3 regions of the Rummeliibacillus sp. JY-2-4R genome follow, and region 3 is predicted to be linked to each of the others. Evidence: predicted binding sites of a transcription regulator. Region 3 holds the regulator's gene; each other region holds the start of a gene.

Region 1 (4,604 bases), 700 kb from region 3:
ATTTTGATTTTGGTTTTGATATTGATTTATATTTTGATTTTGATACTGATTTTGATTTTGATTTATATTTGGATTTTGATACTGATCTTGATTTTGATTTGTATTTGGATTTTGATACTGATCTTGATTTTGATTTGTATTTGGATTTTGATACTGATCTTGATTTTGATTTATATTTGGATTTTGATACTGATCTTGATTTTGGTTTATATTTGGATTTTGATACTGATCTTGATTTTGATTCATATTTGGATTTTGATACTGATCTTGATTTTGGTTTATATTTGGATTTTGATACTGATCTTGATTTTGATTTATAAATGGATTTTGATACTGATCTTGATTTTGGTTTATATTTGGATTTTGATACTGATTTTGATTTTGCCCCTGATTTTGACCTTGATCTTGATTTATATTTTGACCTTGATTTTGATAGTGATTTTTATTTTGATATTGTATTATATTTTGACCTGGATTTTGACTTTGGTATTGATTTATATTTTGGCTTTGATACTGATCTTGATTTTGATACTGTTCTTGATTTTGATTCTGATTTTGATTTTGATTTTGATTCTGATTTTGATTCATATATTGATTCTGATTTTGATTCTGATTTTGATTCTGATTCATATATTGATTCTGATTTTGATTTTGATTCTGTTTTTGATTCTGATTTTGATTTTGATTCATATATTGATTCTGATTTTGATTCTGATTTTGATTCATATATTGATTCTGATCTTTAGAATTTGATTTTTTAGATATCAAAGAAACAGTCACTAGGATTATAGATAATATGAAAAAGAAGCCCAAGGTACTCATCAGGAAATAGCTCCCGTTAATCTTCAAAAATAAGTTATCTCTTATAAGAATCAACGATAAACAAATAAATAGAAATGGCGGGGCAATATATTTCCATATTTTCTTTTTGTCCTCTGACAAATTCAATAATTCTGAACATATATATAAGATTAGCCCTATTCTTATAAATGCTCCTGTTAGCCATTGATAAATAGAGAAGAAATCTATATGTTCAATAAAGCGTCCAATTGTCGCTAGACCCCATTCTTCATAAGGCGGATATCTCTGCTTCGATGCTTCCGATGGTCCAAATTCAGTTATTGCCCCTACTAGTGGTCCCATCGTTAAACCAGTTATGATGAATAGCATGATCGCAAAGTGATGCCATTTAATACGATGACTGATTCGATGTTGTAGAAATAGAATCAGCAATAATTCGATATATCCCGAAGCAGGATAGATTGATCCCATTAACACTGGTTTAAATCCATGTTCAAAAAACGGACGTAATAGTTCAAATTCTTTCACTTGTAAATTTACAAATGCCACAAGAAAGCCAAAAGTAACTACTCCCAATAGTACAAATACATTTACAATCACAATTGTTTGTAACCCTGATGCCACAAGAAAAATAATCAATGCTGAATATATGACTAATAAAAATACAATGGGCGTCTTAGGTAGAAAAGTTGTATTAATCCAAAGTAAAGCTTCTCTCATTGTAAAAGCAGCAAGTATCATTAAGTAAATTGCTGTCATATATAGAACAATGGATGAGCCAACTTTCCCTATTTTTTGTTTTAACCAATCTTTAATTGGCTCTTGCTTAGATTTATTATGAACAAAAACTAATAGAAACAACCATATTGATATTACAAATGTACCTAATAAAACGGATGCCCATCCATCTCTTCCAGCTGTTTTTAATATAGACGGAATTATGGTGACATGATTTTTCAACCCAATAAACGTCATCGTCAGAAATATGACATGTAATATACTTATTTTTCCATCATTTTTCATAATTAAAAACCTCTAACATTTTTTGTTAAAGACAGTTTTGACAATAAATAAAAATAATATAAGTTTATTCTTCGTAACTTTGATACAATCATTTAAAAAAATCCAAAAAAACACCTCTAATCAAAAAATGATTAGAGGTTGATTGTTTAAGGAAAAAACTGGTTATAATTATTTTGAAATCCCCCATATTTTATGCAAGCTCTTTTCGTAAGGGCTTGCGTTTTGTTTTTAAGTACGCCCACGGAGGGAATCGAACCCCCAGCCTAAGAACCGGAATCTTATGTTTTATCCGTTAAACTACGTGGGCAAATAATTATTTGCGACTAATCTATTATACAAATTAATCAAGAACAATTCAATACTATAAAAAAACAATCGTAACATTTGACCTTTACTGACCATCATGTGTATCATTAAGTTACAGCTGAAATATAGTTAATTTCAGCAAATGGAAAACGAAATTACTTTATTAAATTTGAGGAGGCTATTCACATGAATTTAATTCCTACAGTTATTGAACAAACAAACCGCGGTGAACGTGCTTATGATATTTACTCACGTTTACTAAAAGACCGCATTATTATGCTTGGAAGTGCAATTGATGACAATGTTGCAAATGCCGTTGTATCACAATTATTATTCCTTGAAGCAGAAGATCCTGAAAAAGACATCTTCCTTTATATCAACTCTCCTGGTGGTAGTGTAACAGCTGGTATGGCAATTTATGATACAATGCAATTCATTAAACCAGATGTACAAACAGTTGGTATGGGTATGTGTGCTTCTATGGGATCATTCTTACTTACTGCTGGTACAAAAGGCAAACGTTATGCCTTACCAAACTGTGAAGTAATGATTCACCAACCTCTAGGTGGTGCACAAGGTCAAGCAACTGAAATTGAAATTGCTGCAAAACATATCTTAAAAACACGTGAAAAACTAAATGCTATTCTTTCTGAACGTACAGGTCAACCAATTGATGTTATCTCACGAGACACAGATCGTGATAACTACATGACTGCTTTACAAGCAAAAGAATATGGTTTAATCGACCACATTATGGAACGTAACGAACTTAACAAATAATCGTTATAAAACAAAAGACGGGATATGGAACAACGTAATTGCTCCATATCCCGTCTTATTTATTTTTATTCTTCGTTTTCAATGATGCCAGCAAGTTTTTCTAAAGCTTGTTCTTCATCATTTCCTTCTGCACTTAAGATAACAGATGTTCCTCTTGCAATCGCTAAGCTCATAATCCCCATAATGCTTTTGGCGTTAACTTTTTTATCGTCTTTTTGAAGGAATACGTCAGCTGTATGGCGATTTGCTTCTTGTACAAATAAGGCAGCTTGTCTTGCTTGTAAGCCTGATTTTAATTTTACTACTACTTGTTTTTCTACCACGATTGCTCCCCCTTATATAATAGGAAATTATATATATAACTACTTACTAAGAATAATCACATAAAACGTGTTGATTTTATTATTTATACTTTTACTTTTTCTCCACGTCTTAGTGAATCAGCGATTTCGTCAATTTTTCTTAGGCGATGGTTTACACCAGATTTACTAACAACCCCAGTTGATACCATTTCACCGAGTTCTTTTAATGTAACTTCTTGATATTCTACCCTTAATCTTGCTATTTCACGCAATTTTTCTGGTAATTGTTCAATACCAATTGCGTTATCTATAAAGCGTATATTGTCTACTTGACGAATAGCTGCTCCGATTGTTTTGTTCAAATTGGCTGTTTCACAGTTAACTAATCGATTGACACTATTTCTCATATCTCGTACAATTCGAACATCTTCAAATTTCAGCATGGCTTGGTGTGCACCAACAAGACTTAGAAAATCTGAAATTTTCTCTGCTTCTTTAAGATAAGTGACAAATCCCTTTTTCCGTTCAATCGTTTTAGCATTGAGATCAAATTGGTTCATCAAATCCATCAACGCTTCCCCGTGTTCCTTATATAAAGAATAAATTTCTAAATGGTAAGAGGATGTTTCTGGATTATTGACTGAGCCTCCTGCTAAAAAAGCCCCACGCAAATATGCTTTTTTATTTTCCGTAGTTCCGATTAACTCTTTGGCGATGGTATGGTTAAATAGAAAATTACCTGATAGAATATGTAATTCTTCTAGTAATTCTTTTGCACCTTCTCTCACGCGACAAATGTAAACATTATTTTTCTTGAGCCTCATTTTCTTTCGTACAAGAAGCTCAATACGATAGTTATATAGTTTTTTGATATTAGTATACATTCTACGAGCAATCGCTGCGTTTTCTGTTTGAACATCAAGACTTAATTGTCGATTAGTAAATGACAGAGAACCATTCATTCGGATTAGGGCAGATAGCTCTGATTTAATGCTTTTATCTTTTGCTTCAAATTGTGTTAGTTCTTTTTTTGTTTCTGAAGCAAATGACATACCGATTCCCCCTCTCTATCATATCTATTTTACGCTAATTTGACGGAGATTGCTTCTTTTGTTGATAATTTGTCGCATATTCTACAATCCATTTTGCGACATGATTCGTTTCATGTCTTACAACGCCATTACAAATATTAGCAATGTCTTTTTTTATTACTTCTAATCCCATTTCTTCCAAGCGTTCTATATCAAATTTAACAGGCTCCGCCGATTGTTTAATATAAGCATCTTTAATCGCTTGTGGTACTTCTTCATCATTTATTAAAATGGTTTGAATAAAATTCGTACCAACATGGTCGTAAAGCGCTTGCACGTGATCTGCGGCTGAATAGTTTGA
Region 2 (4,604 bases), 840 kb from region 3:
CTTTGGCGCAGGGAGTGCTAGTGAGGCAAAACAAATTAAAGATCTTAATATAACAATGTCATTGGAAGAACTAGTTAAATTAGGTGGTTTTGGTTTAGCTATTAGTTTCCTAGCCATTATTATGGCATCAATTGGCGTAATGCGTATGCAACCGAAAAAAATCTTAATCTCATAAGAGGGTGATCCGAATGTTAGAAATAAAAGATGTGAATTATTGGTATAACAATAAGGAAGATGTATTGTATGATGATATTAACTTAACATTTGAAAATGGCAAGTTGTACAGTATTCTAGGTTCAAGTGGCTCAGGCAAAACGACATTTCTTTCTCTTCTAGCTGGCCTTGATGTTCCCAAAAAAGGTGAAATAGTATATGAAGGAAAACCATTGAAAAAGATTGGTTTGACCAACTACCGCAATAAATATGTATCAATTGTATTCCAATCCTATAACTTACTTCCGTATATGTCAGCAGTAGATAATATCGTATCTGCAATGGAAATTACTCGAAGTACGCAAGTAAACAGGAAGGATTATGCATTGTCCATGCTAAAAAAAGTGGGAATCACAAAGAAAATGGCGCAAAAAAATGTGCAACATCTTTCGGGGGGGCAACAACAGCGAGTGGCAATCGTTCGTGCGATGTGTTGTGATGCAAAACTAGTTGTTGCAGACGAACCAACAGGAAATTTGGACGAAAGAAATTCCTTAGAAATTATAAAATTATTTAAAGAACTAGCACATGAGCAAGATAAATGCGTCATCGTGATTACGCATGAAAGAGAAATTGCCAATCAATGTGATATAGTCCTTGAATTGAAAAATAAAAAATTCAACCAACTGCAGCTTCAACATTAATGTAAAGAATTATTATATAGAAAAAACACAAAAGCTTGGTCGCATATAAAGTTGCGTACCAAGCTTTTTGAATAGTTATTTTGTAGTTGGGTATATATAGTATGTCTATTAATCAATACGACAAACGCTCACAGGGCAGTTTTCACATTCACATGCTTCTTTTAAATAGTTTAATTTATGAACAGTTATGATGCCTTTGTCAAATGATAATATAGTCAATTTTTTTAATTCATGGAGCATTCGATTGATGACTTCACGGCTAGTTGCACACATATTTGCGAGTGCTGTATTGGTTAAAGGATAGTTGATTACAATATCTCCATTTTCCTGAGGAATGCCGTAAGTATTCGTTAATCGAATAATGGTAGAGTATAGAGCACCTTTTTTCCCATACAATAATAGATCGCGGAGTTTTGTCTGTGATTTTAAGTTTTGAAGTTGTAACCATTTAATACATTCTATTAAAACTTGGGGTTCTTGACTTAGATACATTTCAAAATGTTTTTTGTCCAGTGTCAGAATGATTGAGGCTTCTAAGGCTTTTGCAGTGTATGGATAGTTATCTGTATTACTTAAAATAATTCCATCGCCAATACAGTCGTTTTGATCACAAATACGAAGCGTTAATTCTTTTCCACTGACTGTTTCTTTGGATACCATTACTTTTCCAGAAACTACGAAGAAGATTTCCTTTGTAGGTTCTCCTTCTAAACATAAATGGCTCCCCTTTGAAACTTTCAGTGTAGAACCATTATTTTTAAAAATCTCTCTTAATTTAAATGGGAATGGCTCAATTTCATGGAAAGATTCCACAATCATCTCAACACCTGCTTATATTTTTGTTCATTATAACATAGTGATTTCGAATTAGTGGAAAGGTTTAAAATTGTCACACTTCGTTTGAAAATAGGTATTATTTATTTTCTCTATAATAATTATGTAACAGAAAAGAAGATGAGAATAATAGGAGAAAACACATATTTCATTTCAGATTGTAACCAAATATTGAATATGGAAGAGAGATAATGATTAGTCAAAAAAGGTCAAACAAATCGCTTTACTTTTAAAATAGATGGAACTATAATGTAATTAATCGAAAGGTCAAAAAAGGTCAAACAAAGGAGTTAGATCTTATGCAAATGCAAATGAATAACGAAGAACAAAAAAGTCCATTAGAACAATTCGGACGTAATTTAGTAGAAGAAGTTAAAAAAGGAAAAATGGATCCTGTTATTGGTCGAGATCAAGAAATTCGAAATGTCATTCGTATCTTATCTCGGAAGACAAAAAACAATCCTGTTTTAATAGGTGAGCCAGGGGTAGGTAAAACAGCTATTGTAGAAGGGCTTGCACAACGTATTGTGAAAAAGGATGTTCCGGAAGGTTTAAAGGATCATCTGATTTATGAATTAGATATGAGTGCTTTGATCGCAGGAGCAAGTTTCCGTGGTCAATTTGAAGAACGTTTAAAAGGTGTTTTAAAAGAAGTGAAAGAAAGTGAAGGTCGTATTATTTTATTCATCGATGAAATTCATACGATTGTAGGAGCCGGAAAAACAGATGGTGCGATGGACGCTGGAAATATGTTAAAACCAATGTTAGCTCGTGGTGAACTTCACTGTATCGGGGCTACAACTTTAGATGAATATCGTATGTATATTGAAAAAGACCCTGCACTTGAACGTCGGTTCCAACAAGTTTTAGTTCGTGAACCTTCCATTGAAGATACGATTTCTATCTTGCGTGGTTTAAAAGAAAGTTTTGAACTGCACCATGCAGTTAAAATTCATGACCGAGCAATTGTTGCTGCAGCAGAACTTTCTAATCGCTATTTAACTGAACGATTCTTACCAGATAAAGCAATTGATTTAATCGATGAGGCGTGCGCGATGATTCGTACGGAAATCGATTCTATGCCACAAGAATTAGATGAAGTGACACGCCGACAAATGCAATTAGAAATTGAAGAGCAAGCATTAATGAAAGAAAAAGATGAGGCAAGTAAAAAACGCCTTGTTGCGCTACGTGAGGAATTAGAAAAATTAAAAGAATCTTCAAAAGCTATGAAAGAACAATGGGAGTCTGAAAAATCCTCATTGCACAGAATACAAGAAAAAAGAGAAACTTTAAATAAATATCGCCGTGAATTAGAAGAAGCAGAAAACCAATACGATTTAAACAAAGCAGCAGTTCTTCGTCATGGTAAAATTCCTGAACTTGAAAAAGAGTTACATGAATTAGAAAACTCACTTCAAGAAGGAAATGAAACACGTCTTTTACGAGAAGATGTAACATCAGAAGAAATTGCTTCCATCGTTTCAAGATGGACAGGTATTCCAGTAACAAAATTAGTAGAAGGCGAACGCGAAAAATTATTGCATTTAAAAGATACTCTACACGAACGTGTAGTAGGACAAGATGATGCAGTACGTTTAGTAACAGAAGCAGTATGGCGTGCTCGAGCAGGTATTCAAGATCCAAACAAACCAATTGGCTCATTTTTATTCTTGGGACCAACTGGTGTAGGGAAAACAGAGTTAGCAAAAGCATTAGCTGCACAACTATTCGATTCTGAAGATCACTTTATCCGTATCGACATGTCAGAATACATGGAAAAACATAGTGTATCTCGTCTTGTCGGAGCACCTCCAGGCTATATCGGTTACGAAGAAGGTGGTCAATTAACAGAAGCTGTGCGTCGTAATCCATATTCAGTAGTTTTATTAGATGAAATCGAAAAAGCGCATCCAGATGTAGCAAATATTTTACTACAAATTTTGGATGATGGCCGTATTACAGATAGTCAAGGTCGTACAGTAAACTTTACGAATACTGTAGTAATCTTAACTTCTAATATTGGCTCAAATTATTTAATGGAAATCAAAGACCAAGAAAATGAACACGCAGTTGAAGATTTAGTCATGGCTGCATTAAAACAACATTTCAAACCAGAACTATTAAATCGTCTAGATGACATTATCATGTTCCATTCATTATCAAACGATCAATATTATGAAATTGCAAAGAAATATGTTGCGTTACTACAAAAACGCGTTGGTGAACAAGAAATTGAATTACAAGTGGAAGATGATGTCTTGCAATGGGTGATAAAAGAAGGTGTAGATCCTGCATTTGGCGCAAGACCACTACGTCGCTTCGTACAACGTCATATCGAAACACTCGTTGCCAAAGAACTACTAAAAGGTGAAGCGGTGGCTGGAGATAAAGTAATCGTCTTTATGAATGGCGATCAAACAGCTGCACGTGTAGAAAAATCAAATAGCTAATTTAAATTCAGCCGCAATAGTATGTATATTGCGGCTGTTTATTTTATAAAAGAAAAAATCCTGCCACTAAATGGGGCAGGATTTTAATTATTCTTGATGACCAATTTCTTTAGGTGAATCTTTTGGAATTACTGCATCAACGATTAATAATAATACAGAAATAACAAGTGAAATCCATAAGCCTTTTGTGAAAGCTGGGCCATCTAATGGTACATTGTTGATGGAGCTGACAACATAGTTTAATGTAGAAACTAATAGTGCAGACCAAATAACTAACATAATATATCTCATTTATTTCACCTCTAACTTACTTTTCTACCTATACTATAATATCACACAAAACCTCTAAATTAAAACAAACTTTTAAAGAGGTAAATGGCAAAGTGATGAAGAATTATTGAAATGAAAACAATAATTCGTTATAATTAAGACCAGATACTAATAATTGATAATAAAAGAA
Region 3 (4,604 bases):
GACGTGCTTTATTTAAGCTTACGCCAGCGTTATTCAATACACGAGCTGCAACACCCTCACCTTCACGAATTAATGCTAGTAGTAAATGTTCAGTACCTATATATGAATGACCTAGTTTACGGGATTCATCTACTGAAAGTTCAATTACCTTTTTAGCACGTGGTGTGTAATGTACAATCGGTCCAACATTTTTTGTACCTACACCTACTAATTCTTCAATTCCTTCTTCAATCATTTCAGTACTTACATCTATTGCTTCTAGTGCTTTTGCGGCAATTCCGCCACCTTCGCGTATTAGCCCTAATAAAATGTGTTCAGTACCAATGGCTTCATGTTTCATACGAATAGCTTCTTCTTGAGCCAGTTGTAAAACTTTTTGAGCGCGTTGTGTAAAACGATTATACATCATAGATATCCTCCCCTTCTTATCCTTAAGCTATTGATTAGTTTCTGTATTATCTAATTGCAAATGTTCTCTTATAATAGATGCACGGTACACATCTCTTTCATTTGCTTTGAGCGTTGTGCCTGCATGCTGCTGTAAAAAGCCCGGTTGCATAATTAACATACATTCGTTTAAAACTCGATCAGGAATAGTTGGTATTAGTCCTAAATCTATACCCAATCTGACATTTGATAAACAGTTTGCTGCTTCTTCGCTCGATAGGATTCTAGCGTATTTTAAGACTCCTAATGAGCGGTTTAAACGGTCAGATACAGCAATGGATGCGTGTTCCAATAACGCTCTCCGTGCACTTACTTCCTTTTGGATAATTTGTTCAGCCACACTTTGCAAATCTAAAATGATATCTTCTTCAGGTTTGCCAAGTGTAATTTGATTCGAAATCTGATAGTAATTTCCAACTGCCTCAGTACCTTCTCCGTAAATACCTCTTACAACCATTCCAAGACGTGCCATTGTATTAATTAGTGGGCCCATTTGGTTAGTCACCGTTAGAGCTGGTAAATGCATCATGACCGATGCCCTAAGGCCAGTTCCTGTATTCGTTGGACAACTAGTTAAATAGCCAAATGAATCATCAAAAGCATAAGGTAACTTTTTTTCTAGCAAACGATCTACTTCATCCGCAAAACGATAAGCTTTATCTAGTTGAAGTCCAGGTTGCAATGATTGAATTCGGATATGATCCTCTTCATTTATCATAATACTAATCGTTTCGTCTTCTGATACTAGGATTGAACCAGATTTTGTTTTATTTGCAAGTTGGGGACTTATTAAATGTTTTTCCACTAACACCTGCCTTTGCAAGGAAGGCATATCATGAAGAGAAAAATAGGAAAATGGAATATCAAACTTGTTATCCCCATCGATTAAAGCGCTTGAAACCATTTTATCTATTTGTAATGATTCTTCATCGGAAAAGGCCCTTGGAAAGCGATAACCTGTTAAATTTCTTGCAAGTCTTATGCGTGTACTCATAACGATATCGCCATAATCAATATCACCTCGCATCCAAAGAGGTGGTTTACTTTGTAGGAAGTGTTCAATGTTCAACTATTACTCACCTCCCAAAAGCTTTTGTTCAAGTGCTCGAACATGATCTCTTAAACTTGCTGCATCTTCAAAACGTTCCTCTTCTATTGCTACTTTCATATCTTGGCGCAAAGCCTCAATTTGACGCTTAACTTGATAGCTTTCATTAATCGATCCTGGTACTTTTCCTATGTGTTCGGTAGCACCATTATGCAAACGTTTAAGCACTTGCGGAAGTTGTTCTTTAAAAGTTTCATAACACGTAGGACAGTTGAATTTTCCTTCCTCTAGAAATTGCCGGTATGTCATACCACATTGTGGACAGCTTTCATTTTGCACTTTGGTTTGTGGCTTACTTATTGGTACTGCTTGAACAGACCAACTTGACGTTCCAAACAAATTTGAAAATAGCTTCTGCATTGCATTTGAGTTTTCATCTGAATCGAGGTTCAAGTGAAAGTGATCCAGATGTTTGTTGCATACATCACAAAAGTTTCTAGTGACCTTTTTGCCGTTTTTCATCTGTGTTACTGTGATTGTTGCGGGTCTCTGTTTACAATTTTCACAAATCATCCTTGCACCTCTTTAACTTTGCTTGTTATATTTCAATGTAAGTAACATTGCGTGCAATATTCGTGCACGTAATTCATCTCTTTCAGGTAAATTAATGCACAGCACTGAACGATCTAGGGCCGCAACCATCAACTTTGCTTCCCGGCGAGTAATTACATTTTCATCAATCAAGCGGAATATAAAATCTTGTGACGCTGTTTGAGGAATTGTATCACCAACTTGTTGCAAAATTTCATCAATTAACTCTGCTTCTGAATTAGCCTTCACACGTAATATTCGAATATAACCGCCTCCACCACGTTTGCTTTCAACTAAATAACCACGTTCAGCAGTAAATCTGGTATTAATAACATAATTTATTTGCGATGGTACACATTGAAATTTATCTGCAATTTCGCTTCGCTTAATTTCAATATGTCCTTTACCACCTAATTCAATAACTTCCTTCAAATACCCTTCTATAATGTCAGAGATATTTCGCAACTTAGTCCACCTCACTCAGAAATCACTGACTTTGACTATCTTTGACTATATTATATATGGCATTAAATAATGACGCAAATATTCTGCATTTCCCTGCTGAATAACTTATTTAATGATATCTGGCTTAAGCGGCTAGAACCTGTCGAGCGCCTTCAGCACTTATACAAAAAAGCACACCGCTAGTTGCAGTATGCTCACTTATTAACTGATTAAATCCATTTTCCAACAATCGGATACTCCCAATTCTCATCTTTTAACGCATTTACAATCCCTATAATCGGAACAATTATACCCATAAGACCGAATATAATAAGCATGGGAATTCCAATTATCGCCAAAACTATAGTTAAAGTTAGAAAACCACCAATGCCAACTAATAACCACATGACAAATTGGAATAATAACGCTTGAATTGATAAACGTTTAACTTCCTCGTTGTTAATAAATACAAAGAAAAGAATTGGTACCAAACATGGAGCAAAAAAAGCACTCGCATGCAGTATTACCTTCACTCCTTTTTCCTCCACAACTAATCACTCTCTTTCATTTCATTCAACCTTATGTTATAGCTAATTTACGTTTACCAATCCGAATAGTTTCATCCTTTGGAAAGAAAATTCTAAACTTACATATTGGAACATCCCACTCAAGTTTTGCGTCTTGTTTAATAACATATTTGCAAGGGGGATTTTCTCTTATGAAAAAAATGCTATTGTTGATAGGAACAATATTGCTATGCTTAGTTGTTTTTGTCGGTATGCCATACTGCATGTTAAAAAGCTCCCTACTGCAAAATTGTAATGAACAAAAAGCTACGTGTACTAAAACAATCCAACATAAACTAACTCGCATTTCACAAGAACACTATAGTTCGCGGGATTCTAATATATTTACTAAAGTTTCAACTAAACATTTCATTGGAGACTGGATTCCTAATCACTAATTTAAATGGCTATCTTAAGAAGTGTAAATTACTTATTTCTTACTTTAGGGTAGCCATTTTACTTACACTAAATCGAAGACGCATGAATAGAGAAAAATCATGACACCTCTATCATTTTGTGAGAATATAGACATAACAACAGTTGAAATGAGGAGTAGCTATGATTCGAACACTTGGGGTGACAAATGACCAACAACTTATCATGGATTTTCCATTGGAGGAAATTAAACAAGGAAAGTTTGATTGGTATTGGGTGGACTTTGAAAAGCCAAGTGCTACAGAAGATGTTCTATTAGATCAATTCTTTCATTTCCATCCACTTGCTATCGAAGATTGTTTAATGCGTTTACAACGTCCAAAATTAGATTATTACGATGATTATCATTTTCTCGTTGCTCATAAGATTAACGAAGAAACTTTCGAAGCAGAAGAAGTAAACTTATTTGTATCTCCTAATTTCGTCGTAACTTACCATAAATCATTTGTTCCAGAATTTGACGTCGTTCGCAAACGTTTAATGAGTCGTCCACAGACATGGGAACGAGGAACACTTTTTGTAATGTACCAGGCAATCGATAAAATAGTGGATAGTTATTTTCCGATGGTATACAACATTGAAGATCATTTAAATGAAATTGAAGACCAACTAAATTATCAAAACAGTACAAAATCTATGAGATATGTTTTTGATTTAAGAAGTGATTTACTTCATATAAGAAGAACAATTTTACCTATGCGTGATTTACTTTATAGAATTTTAAACTCCTATCGATTTCATCTAGACGATCAAGAGCGTGTTTATTTTGGGGATATTCATGACCATTTAGTTAAGTTAACTGAAATGGTAGAATCCAATCGTGAACTAACCGCAGATATGCGTGATAGCCATATGTCTGTTAACGCTAGCCGCATGAATGGTATTATGATGATTTTAACTATTATTTCATCGATTTTCATTCCTTTAACTTTTATCGCCGGAGTATATGGTATGAACTTTAAAAACATGCCCGAGCTTGAGTGGCATTATGGCTATTTTGTCATCCTATTTATTATGATAACTATCGCTGTTTCAATGGTTTCTTGGTTCAAACATAAAGGCTGGTTTGACTT

Evidence for each region. The regulator CtsR, encoded in region 3, represses protease genes until heat stress. The targets are predictions, from matches to a motif close to ATGGTCAATAAAGGTCAAACA.
Region 1: a site for CtsR is predicted at 2,206-2,226, ahead of clpP (ATP-dependent Clp endopeptidase proteolytic subunit ClpP). Genes of this name have one in related genera too.
Region 2: a site for CtsR is predicted at 1,955-1,975, ahead of ACWV26_RS03400 (ATP-dependent Clp protease ATP-binding subunit). Genes of this name have one in related genera too.

Annotation. Positions count from the first base shown of each region.
Region 1 covers NZ_CM132623.1:3,240,951-3,245,554, forward strand. The annotation lists gene ACWV26_RS15865 (GerAB/ArcD/ProY family transporter) at 1-1,824, opposite strand, end outside; tRNA gene ACWV26_RS15870 (tRNA-Arg) at 2,060-2,131, opposite strand; gene clpP (ATP-dependent Clp endopeptidase proteolytic subunit ClpP) at 2,317-2,910, shown strand; gene ACWV26_RS15880 (HPr family phosphocarrier protein) at 2,976-3,233, opposite strand; gene whiA (DNA-binding protein WhiA) at 3,317-4,264, opposite strand; gene ACWV26_RS15890 (gluconeogenesis factor YvcK family protein) at 4,299-4,604, opposite strand, start outside.
Region 2 covers NZ_CM132623.1:737,705-742,308, forward strand. The annotation lists gene ACWV26_RS03385 (ABC transporter permease) at 1-175, shown strand, start outside; gene ACWV26_RS03390 (ABC transporter ATP-binding protein) at 180-857, shown strand; gene ACWV26_RS03395 (Crp/Fnr family transcriptional regulator) at 966-1,676, opposite strand; gene ACWV26_RS03400 (ATP-dependent Clp protease ATP-binding subunit) at 1,991-4,144, shown strand; gene ACWV26_RS03405 (YjzD family protein) at 4,232-4,435, opposite strand.
Region 3 covers NZ_CM132623.1:3,942,539-3,947,142, forward strand. The annotation lists gene ACWV26_RS19460 (ATP-dependent Clp protease ATP-binding subunit) at 1-409, opposite strand, end outside; gene ACWV26_RS19465 (protein arginine kinase) at 437-1,516, opposite strand; gene ACWV26_RS19470 (UvrB/UvrC motif-containing protein) at 1,520-1,948, opposite strand; gene ACWV26_RS19475 (CtsR family transcriptional regulator) at 2,081-2,551, opposite strand; gene ACWV26_RS19480 (DUF4870 domain-containing protein) at 2,761-3,078, opposite strand; gene corA (magnesium/cobalt transporter CorA) at 3,655-4,604, shown strand, end outside.